DNA from 4 places in the Bacillus sp. CIS52 genome. Region 1 is predicted to be linked to each of the others. Evidence: riboswitches for the same ligand, from Rfam matches in the RefSeq annotation. Region 1 holds a riboswitch; each other region holds the start of a gene.
What was found. A riboswitch is a leader RNA that binds a small molecule or an ion and turns the genes downstream of it on or off. The one in region 1 is predicted to bind thiamine pyrophosphate.
Positions count from the first base shown of each region.

Region 1 (3,123 bases):
GAAAAAGCGGCCTGAATCTCGTCGTTCAGGGAGACACGTGGCTGGAGACGCTGTCTGTTCTCGGCTTTATCTTTTTAATGTTTTTAAGCGGATTGGAAATTGACTTTTCGTCATTTGAGAAAGGGAAGAAAAAACAATTCCTTCCGAACGGCAAGGAAGCACCCAATACGTTTTCTGCCGCACTGATCATATTTTTCGGCATCTTTATTTTATCATTGCTGCTGTCCTATGCCTTTGTATTAGCCGGTTTTATTCAAAACGCGTTTTTAATGACGCTTATTATTTCGACAATATCACTCGGTGTGGTCGTTCCGACTTTAAAGGAAGAACGAATCATGAATTCCAATATCGGCCAGATCATTCTGCTTGTCGCCGTTATTGCGGACTTGGCTACGATGATTCTGCTCGCTTTCTTCTCTTCTCTTTACGGGGAAGACAGCGGAAATATGTGGCTTCTTTTGATTCTCTTTGCCGCGGGGGTGGTGCTGTATTTCTTCGGCAGGATCTTTAAACACCGCTCATTTGTGCAGTCGATGTCTAAAGGCACTGTCCAGATCGGCACGCGAGCCATCTTTACACTGATTATCGTGCTTGTCGCTTTATCGGAATCTCTCGGGGCGGAAAATATTCTCGGTGCATTTTTAGCAGGCGTTTTGGTATCGCTTCTGTCGCCGAATAAAGAAATGGTGGAGCAGCTGGATTCATTCGGCTACGGGTTTTTAATTCCGATCTTTTTCGTCATGGTCGGGGTGAAGCTGGACATATGGACGCTCTTCCAAGATCCAAAAACTTTGACGATGATTCCGCTGCTTCTGCTTGCGCTGTTTATCAGCAAAATATTCCCGGTGTTTTATTTAAAGAAATGGTATGACAAAAGAACCGTGTTTGCTTCGGGGTTTTTGCTGACTTCTACGCTGTCGCTTGTTATCGCGGCGGCTACGATCGGAGAAAGGCTACACATTATCAGCGCCAATATGTCCGGCGCGCTGACTTTGGTTGCGGTTATCGCCAGCATCATCACACCGGTCGGCTTTAAAAAATTATTCAAGCGGCAAAGTGCGCCGCAGGAAAAGAAGCGCATTACATTTATCGGCGCCAACCAAATGACGCTTCCGGTGACGCTGGAGCTGCCTGATGAGGAATATGATGTGCGGGTCGTCCATGTGTATCAGGAAAATGCCGGGGAAAAGCTTGCGGAATCTGTTTTTTCTGTTGAAACGATTTCTGATTACGAGCCCGGCACGCTTGAGTCGCACGGTATTTTTAAAACGGATATTCTTGTCGTGGCGACGGGAAATGAAGATGTGAACGCTGAAATCGCCTTAATGGCGAAAGAGAAAGGGACTGAGCGCATCATCGCAAGCGTCGGCTCGGTTGAACATGAAACAAAACTGAAGGAAGAGGGCATCAGTATTTTTTCTATCCTTCTGTCTACAAAGACGCTCTTGCGCGCATTAATTGAGGCGCCGGGCGTGATGAACCTTCTGACGAATGAAGAGTCTTCGCTTTATCAGATCAATCTGGAAAATACGGCGTATAACGGCATTATTCTGCGCGAATTTCCGCTGATGGGCGATGTGATTTTCGTCCGGATTTTCAGAGGTGTGGACAGCATCGTTCCGCACGGGGACACGAGGCTGAAAACAGGAGACCGTCTCATCGTTACGGGCTCACGCAACTACGTGTCGGAGCTGAGAAAAATCCTTGAAGCTTGACCAAATTGCATTTCGTGATAAGATAGAAGGCATAACAAGTAAATGATCAATCGTATGACCACTAGGGGTGTCCTTCATAAGGGCTGAGATAAAAGTGAGACTTTTAGACCCTCATAACTTGAACAGGTTCAGACCTGCGTAGGGAAGTGGAGCGGTATTTTTTGGGTTCCTTTTATCCAGATAAATTCCAAACCACTTTTCCGATGCGGGAAAGTGGTTTTTTTATTTTATCAGGGGGGAAAACTTTATGACATTTTCTGAAGAATGCAGACTGGCGGCAGCCGAATGGTGGGACGGAAGCTTTGTTCATCCGTTTGTAACAGGGATCGGTGACGGAAGCCTGCCGTTAGACCGTTTCAGTTATTACGTGCTGCAAGATTCCTACTACTTGACGCATTTTGCAAAAGTTCAGGCGTTTGCAGCCGCATATGCCGAAGACTTGTTTACGACGGGAAGGATGGCGGGCCACGCTCAGGGCACATATGAAGCGGAAATGGCGCTGCACCGCGAATTTACGGAGCTTTTAGGGATTACAGAAGAAGAGCGCGCGGCATTTAAGCCGGCGCCGACAGCCTATTCTTATACGTCTCATATGTACAGATCGGTGATGAGCGGGAATTTTGGAGAAATTTTAGCCGCGCTTCTGCCCTGCTATTGGCTTTATTATGAAGTCGGCGAACGCTTAAAGGAATGCAAACCGGAACATCCGATTTACGAAAAATGGATCGGTACATACGGCGGAGACTGGTTCAGACAGCAGGTCGAAGAACAGATCAGCCGTTTTGACGAGATTGCTGAAAACAGCACAGAGGAAATCCGCGCGAAAATGAAAGAGAATTTTGTGATTTCAAGCTATTATGAATATCAATTTTGGGGAATGGCTTATCAAAAAGAAGGCTGGTCCGAGAAGGGCGGAAAAGAGGTGGAATCCTTTGGAGCTGCACGCCGTAACTGATAATCGCAAACCCGTTGCCGAGCTGGCCGAGGATATTCTATCGATTCAGCGCGAAGTAAGCTTTATCCATATCAGGGAGCGGGACAAAACAGCGGGAGAGATCATGCAGCTTTTGTCCCTTTTGAAAAAGGGAGGTGCGGATAAGGACAAATTGATCATCAATGACAGAGCGGATATCGCGCTTTTTGCCAACATACACCGTGTTCAGCTTCCATCCCGCAGCTTTTCCGTAAAGCAGGTGCGAAGCAGATTTCCCCATCTTCATATCGGACGTTCGGTTCATTCGCTGGAAGAAGCCATCCAAGCTGAAAAGGAAGATGCGGATTATGTGGTGTTCGGCCATGTGTTTGAAACCGAATGTAAACAAGGACTTGAAGCAAGAGGCATCAGCCTGCTTTCAGAGATCAAACGCACGCTTTCCATCCCTGTCATTGCAATCGGCGGAATGACACT
Region 1 is NZ_JBIUFR010000001.1:780,115-783,237, reverse strand. Features, by position in the region: gene ACH32G_RS03495 (monovalent cation:proton antiporter family protein) at 1-1,715, shown strand, start outside; TPP riboswitch at 1,769-1,877, shown strand; gene tenA (thiaminase II) at 1,963-2,670, shown strand; gene tenI (thiazole tautomerase TenI) at 2,648-3,123, shown strand, end outside.

Region 2 (3,123 bases), 260 kb from region 1:
CTCATGCTGCAAAACTTCGGGCCGCACATCGAACAGAAGTGAGCCGTTTTTGCGCCTTCAGTCGGCAGCGTTTCATCATGATATTCCATTGCTCTTTCAGGATCAAGCGACAAATGAAATTGATCGCGCCACCGGAATTCAAACCGCGCCTTAGACAGAGCATCATCACGGATCTGAGCACCCGGATGCCCTTTGGCAAGGTCTGCCGCATGGGCCGCGATTTTATACGTAATGACTCCCTCTCTTACATCATCACGATTCGGCAGGCCCAAATGCTCCTTCGGCGTGACATAACAAAGCATCGCTGTCCCGTACCAGCCGATCATCGCCGCGCCGATCGCCGAAGTAATATGGTCATAGCCCGGAGCGATATCAGTCGTTAATGGGCCCAGTGTATAAAAAGGCGCCTCTTTACAAATTTCCAGCTGTTTGTCCATGTTCTCTTTAATTTTATGCATCGGCACATGACCCGGTCCTTCAATCATCACTTGCACATCGTGCTTCCACGCGATTTCCGTCAATTCCCCGAGAGTCTCCAATTCCGCAAACTGCGCTTCATCATTAGCATCCGCAATCGAGCCGGGACGCAACCCATCTCCAAGAGAAAATGCAATATCATACGTCTTCATAATTTCACAAATTTCTTCAAAGTGCGTGTACAGAAAGCTTTCCTGATGGTGAGCCAGGCACCATTGCGCCATAATCGCCCCGCCGCGGGATACGATTCCCGTCGTGCGTTTGGCCGTTAACGGGACGTAACGAAGCAATACGCCGGCATGGATGGTGAAATAATCCACGCCCTGCTCCGCCTGCTCAATCAATGTGTCTCGATAAATGTCCCACGTTAAATCCTCGGCGATGCCGTTTACTTTTTCAAGCGCCTGATAAATCGGCACCGTCCCCACAGGTACTGGGCAATTGCGGATGATCCATTCACGTGTCGTATGAATATCTTTCCCGGTGGATAAGTCCATCATCGTATCGGCGCCCCAGCGAATCGCCCACGTCATTTTTTCGACTTCTTCTTCAATAGAAGATGTAACAGCCGAGTTGCCGATATTTGCATTGATCTTCACATGAAAATTCCGGCCGATAATCATCGGTTCACTTTCAGGATGATTAATATTTGAAGGAATGATCGCCCGGCCGCTGGCTACCTCGTCTCTGACAAATTCGGGAGACACATGCTCGCGAATTGCGATAAACTCCATTTCCGGTGTAATGATGCCTTTTCTCGCATAATGCAATTGTGTAACGTTTTTCCCTGCCTTGGCCCGCAGCGGTTTCCGCTGTAAACCGGGATATTCGGCGGCACGGCCTTCTTTTTTATAGCCGTTGTCCTCAGGTTTCACGGCCCGTCCGTTATATTTCTCCACATCGCCGCGCTTTGTAATCCACTTTGTGCGGAGCGGCTTCAGACCTTCATGAATTTGAATTTGTACATCCGGGTCTGTATACGGTCCGCTCGTATCATAAACACGGACCGGCGGATTCTCCTCTTCCCCGAACGCCCCCGTTGTCGGACTGAGGCTGATTTCCCGCATCGGCACTCGTATGTCAGGCGAAGAACCCTTTACATAAACCTTTTTACTGCCTGAAAAACTCGACATAATAGAAATGTTCGCTTGCTGTACTGATTGATTTTGCATACAAATCTCTCCCTTATCCATTTGAATAACAGAACCAAGCTCAGCACCAGCACAAAAAAACCGGATTCATTGGAGAACCCGGTTTTGCAGTCAGAAAGAAACTATTATTGTTTTCCACAACAATAATAAAACCTTTACTTCCCCACGCTGGTACGAACCAGATCAGGTCCAAAGGGTTAAGAAGCCGCCGCTTCTCTCTCAGCCCGCTTAGACGGGCACCCCCAGTAACTATTCATTTCGGTTTCATCGTAACATAATTTGCATACAAAAAAAAGTATATTATCAAAATTCAGATAACGGAATGACTGGAAGCTCTGTTTCCCTTACGCCTTCTTCAGTATCAAAAACCCTGTAACCCTTTGCCGTTTCCCGGGAAGAGACAGACCGGAACAGCTGATCGTTTTTATAATGAAGCGCAGCGCCGTCATCAGCGGCATAGCCCTCCTGAAGTTTATTTTCTGAAATCAGACGGTGATACACCGGCCGGCGCTCCGCTTCTCCGTCATAGTGAGGACAAAAGCTTCCAGGCAAAAACCCTAAAGCTTGCAACTCTCTCAAATCTCCTGACGAATCTGTCACTCCTTCTTCAAACCAGCAAATCGCCCCGGCGCTGAGACCAGCCAAGATTACACCGTTCTCCCAAGCCTCACGCAGAATAAGGCCGAGCCCCCATTCTTTCCATAAGACAAGCATATTGCGCGTATTGCCGCCGCCGACATATATGATATCTTTCTTCATGAGAAAGGACCTGAGATCAGAACACGGCGGTTTAAACAGCGACAAGTGATCCGGCTGACACTCCAGCTTTTGAAAGGCCTGATAAAACCTGCCGATGTAATTCTCCGAATCTCCGCTTGCTGTCGGCAAAAAACAAACTTTCGGCTTTGACCGCACCGATTGCTCTAAAATATATTGATCCAGCACAAGATGATCCGGCTCCATGGAAAACCCCCCGCCGCCCATTGCAATAATCTGCTTCAACGTCATCACCTCTTTTTTCTCAAGTATAACAGCTCATTAAAAAGACGGTATTCCGTTTTGGATACCGCCTTTTTAATATTTTTCACAAGCCTTAGAGGGTATTTTCATACAACAAAAAAAGCTTCTACATATGTAGAAGCTTTCTTATACCGGTGGCCGGGGTCGAACCGGCACTCCAGAAGGAACACGATTTTGAGTCGTGCGCGTCTGCCAATTCCGCCACACCGGCATGTAATACGTCGTGTTCAACCGACGTATATAAATATAACATGCATTTTATAAAGTGTCAACGGTTTTAGTAAAGTTTTTTTAATGGTAATGCAGTATACACGATACAAGCAAGAAACTTATATTCATAGTCTTGACGCTTTTATTATATAAAAAAAGTGATCTGCAATATGCAAATCACTCTCATATATGTTTTGTAATGTAAAAATTGATGACCAATTTAACATGTTTCGTCCAAAGTTAAATTGGTGCCGAGGGCCGGACT
Region 2 is NZ_JBIUFR010000001.1:1,036,790-1,039,912, forward strand. Features, by position in the region: gene thiC (phosphomethylpyrimidine synthase ThiC) at 1-1,649, opposite strand, end outside; TPP riboswitch at 1,772-1,882, opposite strand; gene ACH32G_RS04820 (Type 1 glutamine amidotransferase-like domain-containing protein) at 1,932-2,630, opposite strand; tRNA gene ACH32G_RS04825 (tRNA-Leu) at 2,778-2,859, opposite strand; tRNA gene ACH32G_RS04830 (tRNA-Leu) at 3,105-3,123, opposite strand, start outside.
Region 2: linked by a shared signal. The riboswitch ahead of thiC (phosphomethylpyrimidine synthase ThiC) and the one ahead of tenA (thiaminase II) in region 1 are both predicted to bind thiamine pyrophosphate.

Region 3 (3,123 bases), 340 kb from region 1:
AAGATGACATCTTCCCCAATTTTAACTATATTTCGCCAAGGAATGATCATTTCCTCTTCTTTTCCGAAAAAACCGAGAACTTTTCCGCTGCCGCCTAAAATAATCGCCTGAATTTTTCCCGTTGTCACGTTAATATCAATATCACCGATGCTTCCGAGTTTTTTTCCGTTCGACACGTTGACTACATCTTTTATTTGAAATTCAGATATGCTGATCATTTGTATCACGCCCTTTGCCCGTTCTTTTCCCTATTATATGAGCGGCCGGGCTGAACCTTGTCACATCGGGCAATCTTTTTTGCGGCTGCACCAGGTGTGGATAAATCTCAGCATGATTTTCGTATAGTCCATCAGCTCATCGACGGACACTTCTTCGTTTACGGAATGGGCGTTTTTTAAATCGCCGGGTCCGTATATGACGCTCGGAATCCCGGCATGATAAAGCCATCCTCCGTCTGTTACGGTTTGGGAAACATCAATGACGGGCTCCTGTTGTTTGACGGCTGAGTGCGATTCCGCCAGAACAGAAACGGCCGGATGGTCCGGGTCGATTTCCAGCGCCGGGAACACCTCTCCTCTGTCTTCAATCATGGAAGATCCGCCCCATTTGAACACCGGCCTGTTTTCCCTGAGCCACAGATCACCGTCAGAGACACGATTGATATAGTCTTCGATTTCTGCAGCAGCTTGTTCGTGCGTTTCGTTCGGGTAAAAGTGGACGGTAATCCATAATCGGCATTCATCGGCGACAAACGCTGCGTGCCTTCCCCCTTCAATAACGGCGGGGTTGATCGTATTGGTGCCTGGCGCAAAGCCGGGATAGCTTTTCGTTACCGCCCAGTGGCGTTCCAGCTCTCCCAAGGCAGTGATAATTTTCGCCATTTTTTCGATTGCGCTCGCTCCGAATGTGCCTCCGCCCGCATGAATCATATTGCGCCTCATGCCGTCATGAAATGTTTGTTTGCTTTTCAATTCTATCCAGCCGGTGATGACTCCGCCCTGCCCTTGAATATGCAGGCTGCTCGTATCCGCGACAACCGCAAAATCCGCGTGATAGCCGCGTTTGCAGCATTCCAGCGTTCCCGCCTCGCCGACTTCTTCTCCGATCACAGATTGTACAATGAGGTCGCCCGCAAGCTCAATGCCTGCATCATGTATCAGCTTCAGAGAAAATAGAACACACGCCAATCCGCCTTTCATATCAGCGGCGCCTCTTCCGATCAGCATGCCGGCTTTAACGAGCGGCTGAAACGGGTCAGAGTCCCAGTCTTCATCCCTGACTTCGGCTACGTCAATGTGTCCGTTTAAAATCAGGCTTTGATGCCCGCTTGAATCTGTCCCTTTAAAAACACCGACTACGTTCGGGTCTTCCGGGTACACATCCCACATATCAACCGAGCAGCCCATTTCTTTTAAAAATCCGGCCACCCACTTCTGAGCTTCTGCTGTATTTCTTGCAGGCGGAGCCGGTGTCGGAAAGGCAATCAACCTTTCAGCAATATGTATTAAATCGTCCCGCCGTTTATCCGCCTGCTGCAGCAGCATGTCAAGCTGGTTCATTGAACATCTCTCCTTTTGCTGTATTAAAAAAACCCGTTTCATCAAATGAAACGGGTAAAAACGGATTTTCCTCCGCTTTTTTTCACCGCTTCCCTCCGCCGGCATGATCCGGATCAGGTCCGTTAAGGGTTGAGACCAACGTCTCTCTCAGCTGCATGTAAGCAACACCCCCAGGGTGAATTGATTTTATTTGACGGATGATGCCGCTTTTGCACGCGTTAAAAATGGACGGCCGTTGTTCCATAAGACATTGACAGGCATATCGAAAAACGCTGTAAGCCGCTCGTCAGAAAGCATGTCCTTGATTTTCCCGGCAGCGAACACCTCGCCTTGTTTTAAAAGCAGCGCCTGATCAAATACCGGCAGAATTTCTTCAGCATGATGAGTGACATAAAGGATGGACGGCGCATTTTCTTTTTCAGCGATCGACGTTATCGTGTCCAGCAGCTGCTCTCTTGCCATAAAATCGAGACCCGTCACGGGCTCATCCAAAATCAGCAGTTCCGGATCAGCCATAAGCGCCCGCGCAATCAGCGCTCTTTGCCTTTCCCCCTGAGATAACGTTTCATACCGTCTGTCCGCGTAGCTGATGGCGCCTAAATCCTTCAGCAGACCGATCGCTTTTTCCCTCACTTGTTCACTCGGTGTTTCATAAAGCCCGATTGAAGCGTACGCGCCGCTGAGGGCGATTTCAAAAGCAGAATCCGCGGCATATAATTTGTGCTGCAGACCCGCTGAAACAAGACCGATTTTTTTTCTGAGCCTGTCACCGAGCTCTGTTTTGCCGAATTGATGGCCGAGCACCTGCATCTCTCCTGAAGTGGGAAAGTAATAAGAACATAACATATTCAGCAAGGCTGTTTTTCCGGCTCCGTTCAGTCCGAACAGCACCCAATTTTCGTTTTTCTCAACGCGCCAGTTGATATCTTTCAAAATCCATTGGCCGTTTCTTTTTAATGACACATTGTTCAGCTGTAAAATCATTGCAGTTCCCCCGTTTATTTGTTTCAATTTTCTTAAAACTTTTACACATTAGAATACATCACTTTTTCGCAAACGTAAACCGGCGCACGAAAAAAGCCTTTAAAACAATGTTTAAAGGCTTTCTCCGTTATTGATGGATATTCTTATTCATTTGTTTAATGGCTGCCTTTTCAAGCCTTGAGACCTGAGCTTGGGATATGCCGATTTCTTCTGCGACTTCCATTTGGGTTTTCCCCTGGAAAAAGCGCTTTCGCAAAATCATTTTTTCCCGTTCGTTCAGTCTTCTCATGCCTTCTTTCAGAGCGAGCTCCTCAATCCATTGTGTATCCTTATTGCGCTCATCGCTGATCTGGTCCATCACGTAAATCGGATCGCCGCCGTCATTATAAATCGGCTCAAACAGTGATACCGGATCTTGGATGGCGTCAAGGGCAAACACAATTTCTTCATGGGGCACTTCAAGAACTTTGGCGATTTCCTCTGCTGTCGGCTCCCTGCTTGTCTCACTGATTAACCGCTCCCTTACTTGAAGCGCTTTATATGCGATATCGCGAAGCGACCTCGAGACGCGGATCGGATT
Region 3 is NZ_JBIUFR010000001.1:438,317-441,439, forward strand. Features, by position in the region: gene ACH32G_RS01625 (YlmC/YmxH family sporulation protein) at 1-218, opposite strand, end outside; gene ACH32G_RS01630 (acetylornithine deacetylase) at 279-1,559, opposite strand; TPP riboswitch at 1,633-1,741, opposite strand; gene ACH32G_RS01635 (ABC transporter ATP-binding protein) at 1,746-2,543, opposite strand; gene sigG (RNA polymerase sporulation sigma factor SigG) at 2,671-3,123, opposite strand, start outside.
Region 3: linked by a shared signal. The riboswitch ahead of ACH32G_RS01630 (acetylornithine deacetylase) and the one ahead of tenA (thiaminase II) in region 1 are both predicted to bind thiamine pyrophosphate.

Region 4 (3,123 bases), 140 kb from region 1:
CGCGAGCTGATGCTCTGAGAGCCTGGTTTTTAACTGCCGGAGAAATCCTGTAAACAGGTCCCGGTCGGCTTCCCTGATCCGTTCAAAATCAATATTTACACCGCCGTATCCCTTTCTTACGGTCAGGTAGACGATATTATTGACGAGGTTCGTTCTCGCCGTCGGGTTCTGCAGGACTTGATGGGCTAATTCCGGGCTGAACCCTCCTTCTGTCAGATTCGTGATAACCGCAAGCGGCCGCACCCTGTTTTGCCATGTGGTTTCTATCGCGGTTCTGTCGTTTAAATCATTCATGATATCTCCGTTCGGGCCAAAATGATATTCAAACAAAGAAATCGCCGATGAATAGGGTGCAAAATCATTAATGAGCTCTCTGTCCGCTTCAGGTGTCCGAATGACATAAAATTGGAGGGTTCCCGCCAGATAGTTGGAGATATCCGGAATTCTCACTTTCACACCCGGCCGCAGCCGGTTCGGCGGAATATCCGGGTTTGCCTGCATCAGCTGCATCTGCGGCACATAAGTTTTACTTGCGATAACGGCATACGTATCATTCGGCTGAACCGTATATTCATTAAGAGGGATCAAAAGCGCCTGCCCCGGTACGATATTCGTTTCCTCAAGCCCATTGACGCTTCTGATGCTGTCAACAGGGTATCCGTACTTTCTGCTGATGGAAAATAACGAGTCGCCAGACTGCACTGTATGAACAAACATAGATGTCCTCCGTTTCCTTTTGATCAAAAGGGCTCTTCTTATCTTTATGAATGATCTTCCGGTCCGATTCCAAACTCTGTTTAGAGAAAGGCTGTTTACAAATCAGACATGATCAACTATGATGATGTCATCATAAAAAACTGTATAGGAAACGCACTAGGGGTGCTGTTATCGGCTGAGATAAAACATGCGGCAGGCGTGTTTTGATCCCTTATAACCCGATCTGGATAATACCAGCGTGGGGAAGTGCAGATTGACCGGAGCGCAGGGTTTTTTCCATGCGTTTTCGTTCTGCTGCTGCATATTCCCTCGGATATGCAGTTTTTTATTTTTCATTAAAAAACGGGGGAGGACACTGCAATATGAAACTTACGACCAATCGTCTTTCGTAAAATCAACTCTTTCATACATACGACTATCCGATAAGAAAGCAGGAGATCACAATGAAAAATTGGAAAATGAGAGAAATTGTCGTCATGTCCGTCATCAGTGTTGTATTTGCTGTCGTTTATTTATTATCAACTCATGCAAGCAATATAGCGGCAGGGTTTTTCGGCCGGATGAGCTACGAACCGATTTACGGTATTTGGTTTATCGTCTCGGTGATTGCCGCCTACATTATTCAAAAACCGGGAGCGGCGCTCATTTCTGAAATCATCGCCGCGTTTGTGGAGTGTTTACTCGGAAATCCGTCAGGGCCGATGGTAATTCTGATCGGCATCGCGCAGGGAATCGGTGCGGAAGCGGTCTTTTTTGCGACACGCTGGCGGGTGTATACCCTGCCCGTGCTCCTTTTATCCGGTATGGGGTCTTCTGTTGCGAGCTTCATTTATGACTTGTTCATTTCCGGATACTCTGTTTTGAATCCGGGTTTATTAGCCGTCATGCTTCTCATCCGCCTGGTCTCAGGTGCGCTTCTTGCCGGCCTTCTCGGCAAAGCAATCAGTGATGCGCTGGCTTACACAGGGGTGCTGAACGGCATGGCGCTCGGAAAAGAATTCAAGAAGAAAAAGAAACAGGTGAACCAAGATGCAGGCATCTGAACCCCTTCTATCGGCCCGCCGTCTTACCTTTTCTTATGAGCAGGATGAGAAGCCGGTTTTTCAAGACGTGTCATTTCAGCTCCGCAAAGGAGAACGGGTTTTATTGCTCGGGCCGAGCGGATGCGGCAAAAGCTCGCTCGCACTTTGTTTAAACGGTCTGTACCCGGAAGCCTGCGATGCGGTTCAAACGGGAACCGTTTCCTTATACGGAACACCTCTTTCGGACCTGTCAGAACCCGCCGCCCGATCCATCGGGGTCGTGTTTCAAGATCCGGATCAGCAGTTTTGCATGCTGACGGTTGAAGATGAAATAGCCTTCGGTCTGGAAAATTTGCAATATACAAAAGAAGAGATGGACTTAATTATTGAGGACGTTTTGGAAAAATTAGAAATCACTCATCTGAAAACACGGACGATCGCCTCGCTGTCAGGCGGTTCAAAACAAAAGGTCGCGCTCGCCTGTATCATTGCGATGGAACCGGAACTCATTATTTTAGACGAACCGACGGCACAGCTTGATCCATATTCCGTGCGTGAATTGGTGCGGCTGATCAAAGAACTGCAGGCCCAAAAAGGCTTCGGACTTCTTGTTATCGAGCATCAGCTTGATCATTGGGCGCCGTGGATGGACAGGACAATTGTCCTTGACGGAACGGGTCAGAAAGTGATGGACGGAGAGACGGGCGCGATCTTTGAAACAAAACTTGAAGAGCTGACACAGCTCGGCATTCCGATTCCGCGGGTGATCTCATTGCAGGAGCACGTCAGCATTCCTTTTACATTGTGCAAAGAAAGACTGTTTCAAGAACCTGTACCGCCCTTTCCCGGCCCCCGGCCCGCCGCGCTTTCGGCAGAGGACGCGCTGAGTGTTCACGGGCTGTCATTCATAAGAGGAACAGACACCATTTTTCAGGACGTGAGCTTTTCCGTAAAAAAAGGGTCAATCACCGCGATTGCCGGCCCTAACGGAACCGGAAAATCAACGCTCCTGTCCGCCGCGGCCAAGCTCATCCGTCCTGTGAGCGGAGACATCAAAATAGACGGCAGACCGGTAGATTCCTATTCGGAAAAAGAGCTTCGGCGGCTGATGGGGTATGTTTTCCAAAATCCTGAACACCAGTTTGTCACAGATTCCGTCATTCAAGAGCTGCTGTTCGGCTTTGAAAACGGTCAAGCCGCAAAGGAGAAAGCTCTTCAGCTCTTAACCCGGTTCGGCCTGAGACGCTATGCCTCACAGCATCCATTCTCTTTAAGCCAAGGACAAAAACGCAGGCTCAGCGTCGCCACGATGCTTATGCATCAGGTGAAAGTTTTGCTGCTTGATGAACCGACTTTCGGGCAGGACGCAAAAACGGCGCGTGAG
Region 4 is NZ_JBIUFR010000001.1:640,700-643,822, forward strand. Features, by position in the region: gene ACH32G_RS02670 (glycosyl hydrolase family 18 protein) at 1-717, opposite strand, end outside; TPP riboswitch at 866-979, shown strand; gene ACH32G_RS02675 (ECF transporter S component) at 1,161-1,760, shown strand; gene ACH32G_RS02680 (ABC transporter ATP-binding protein) at 1,747-3,123, shown strand, end outside.
Region 4: linked by a shared signal. The riboswitch ahead of ACH32G_RS02675 (ECF transporter S component) and the one ahead of tenA (thiaminase II) in region 1 are both predicted to bind thiamine pyrophosphate.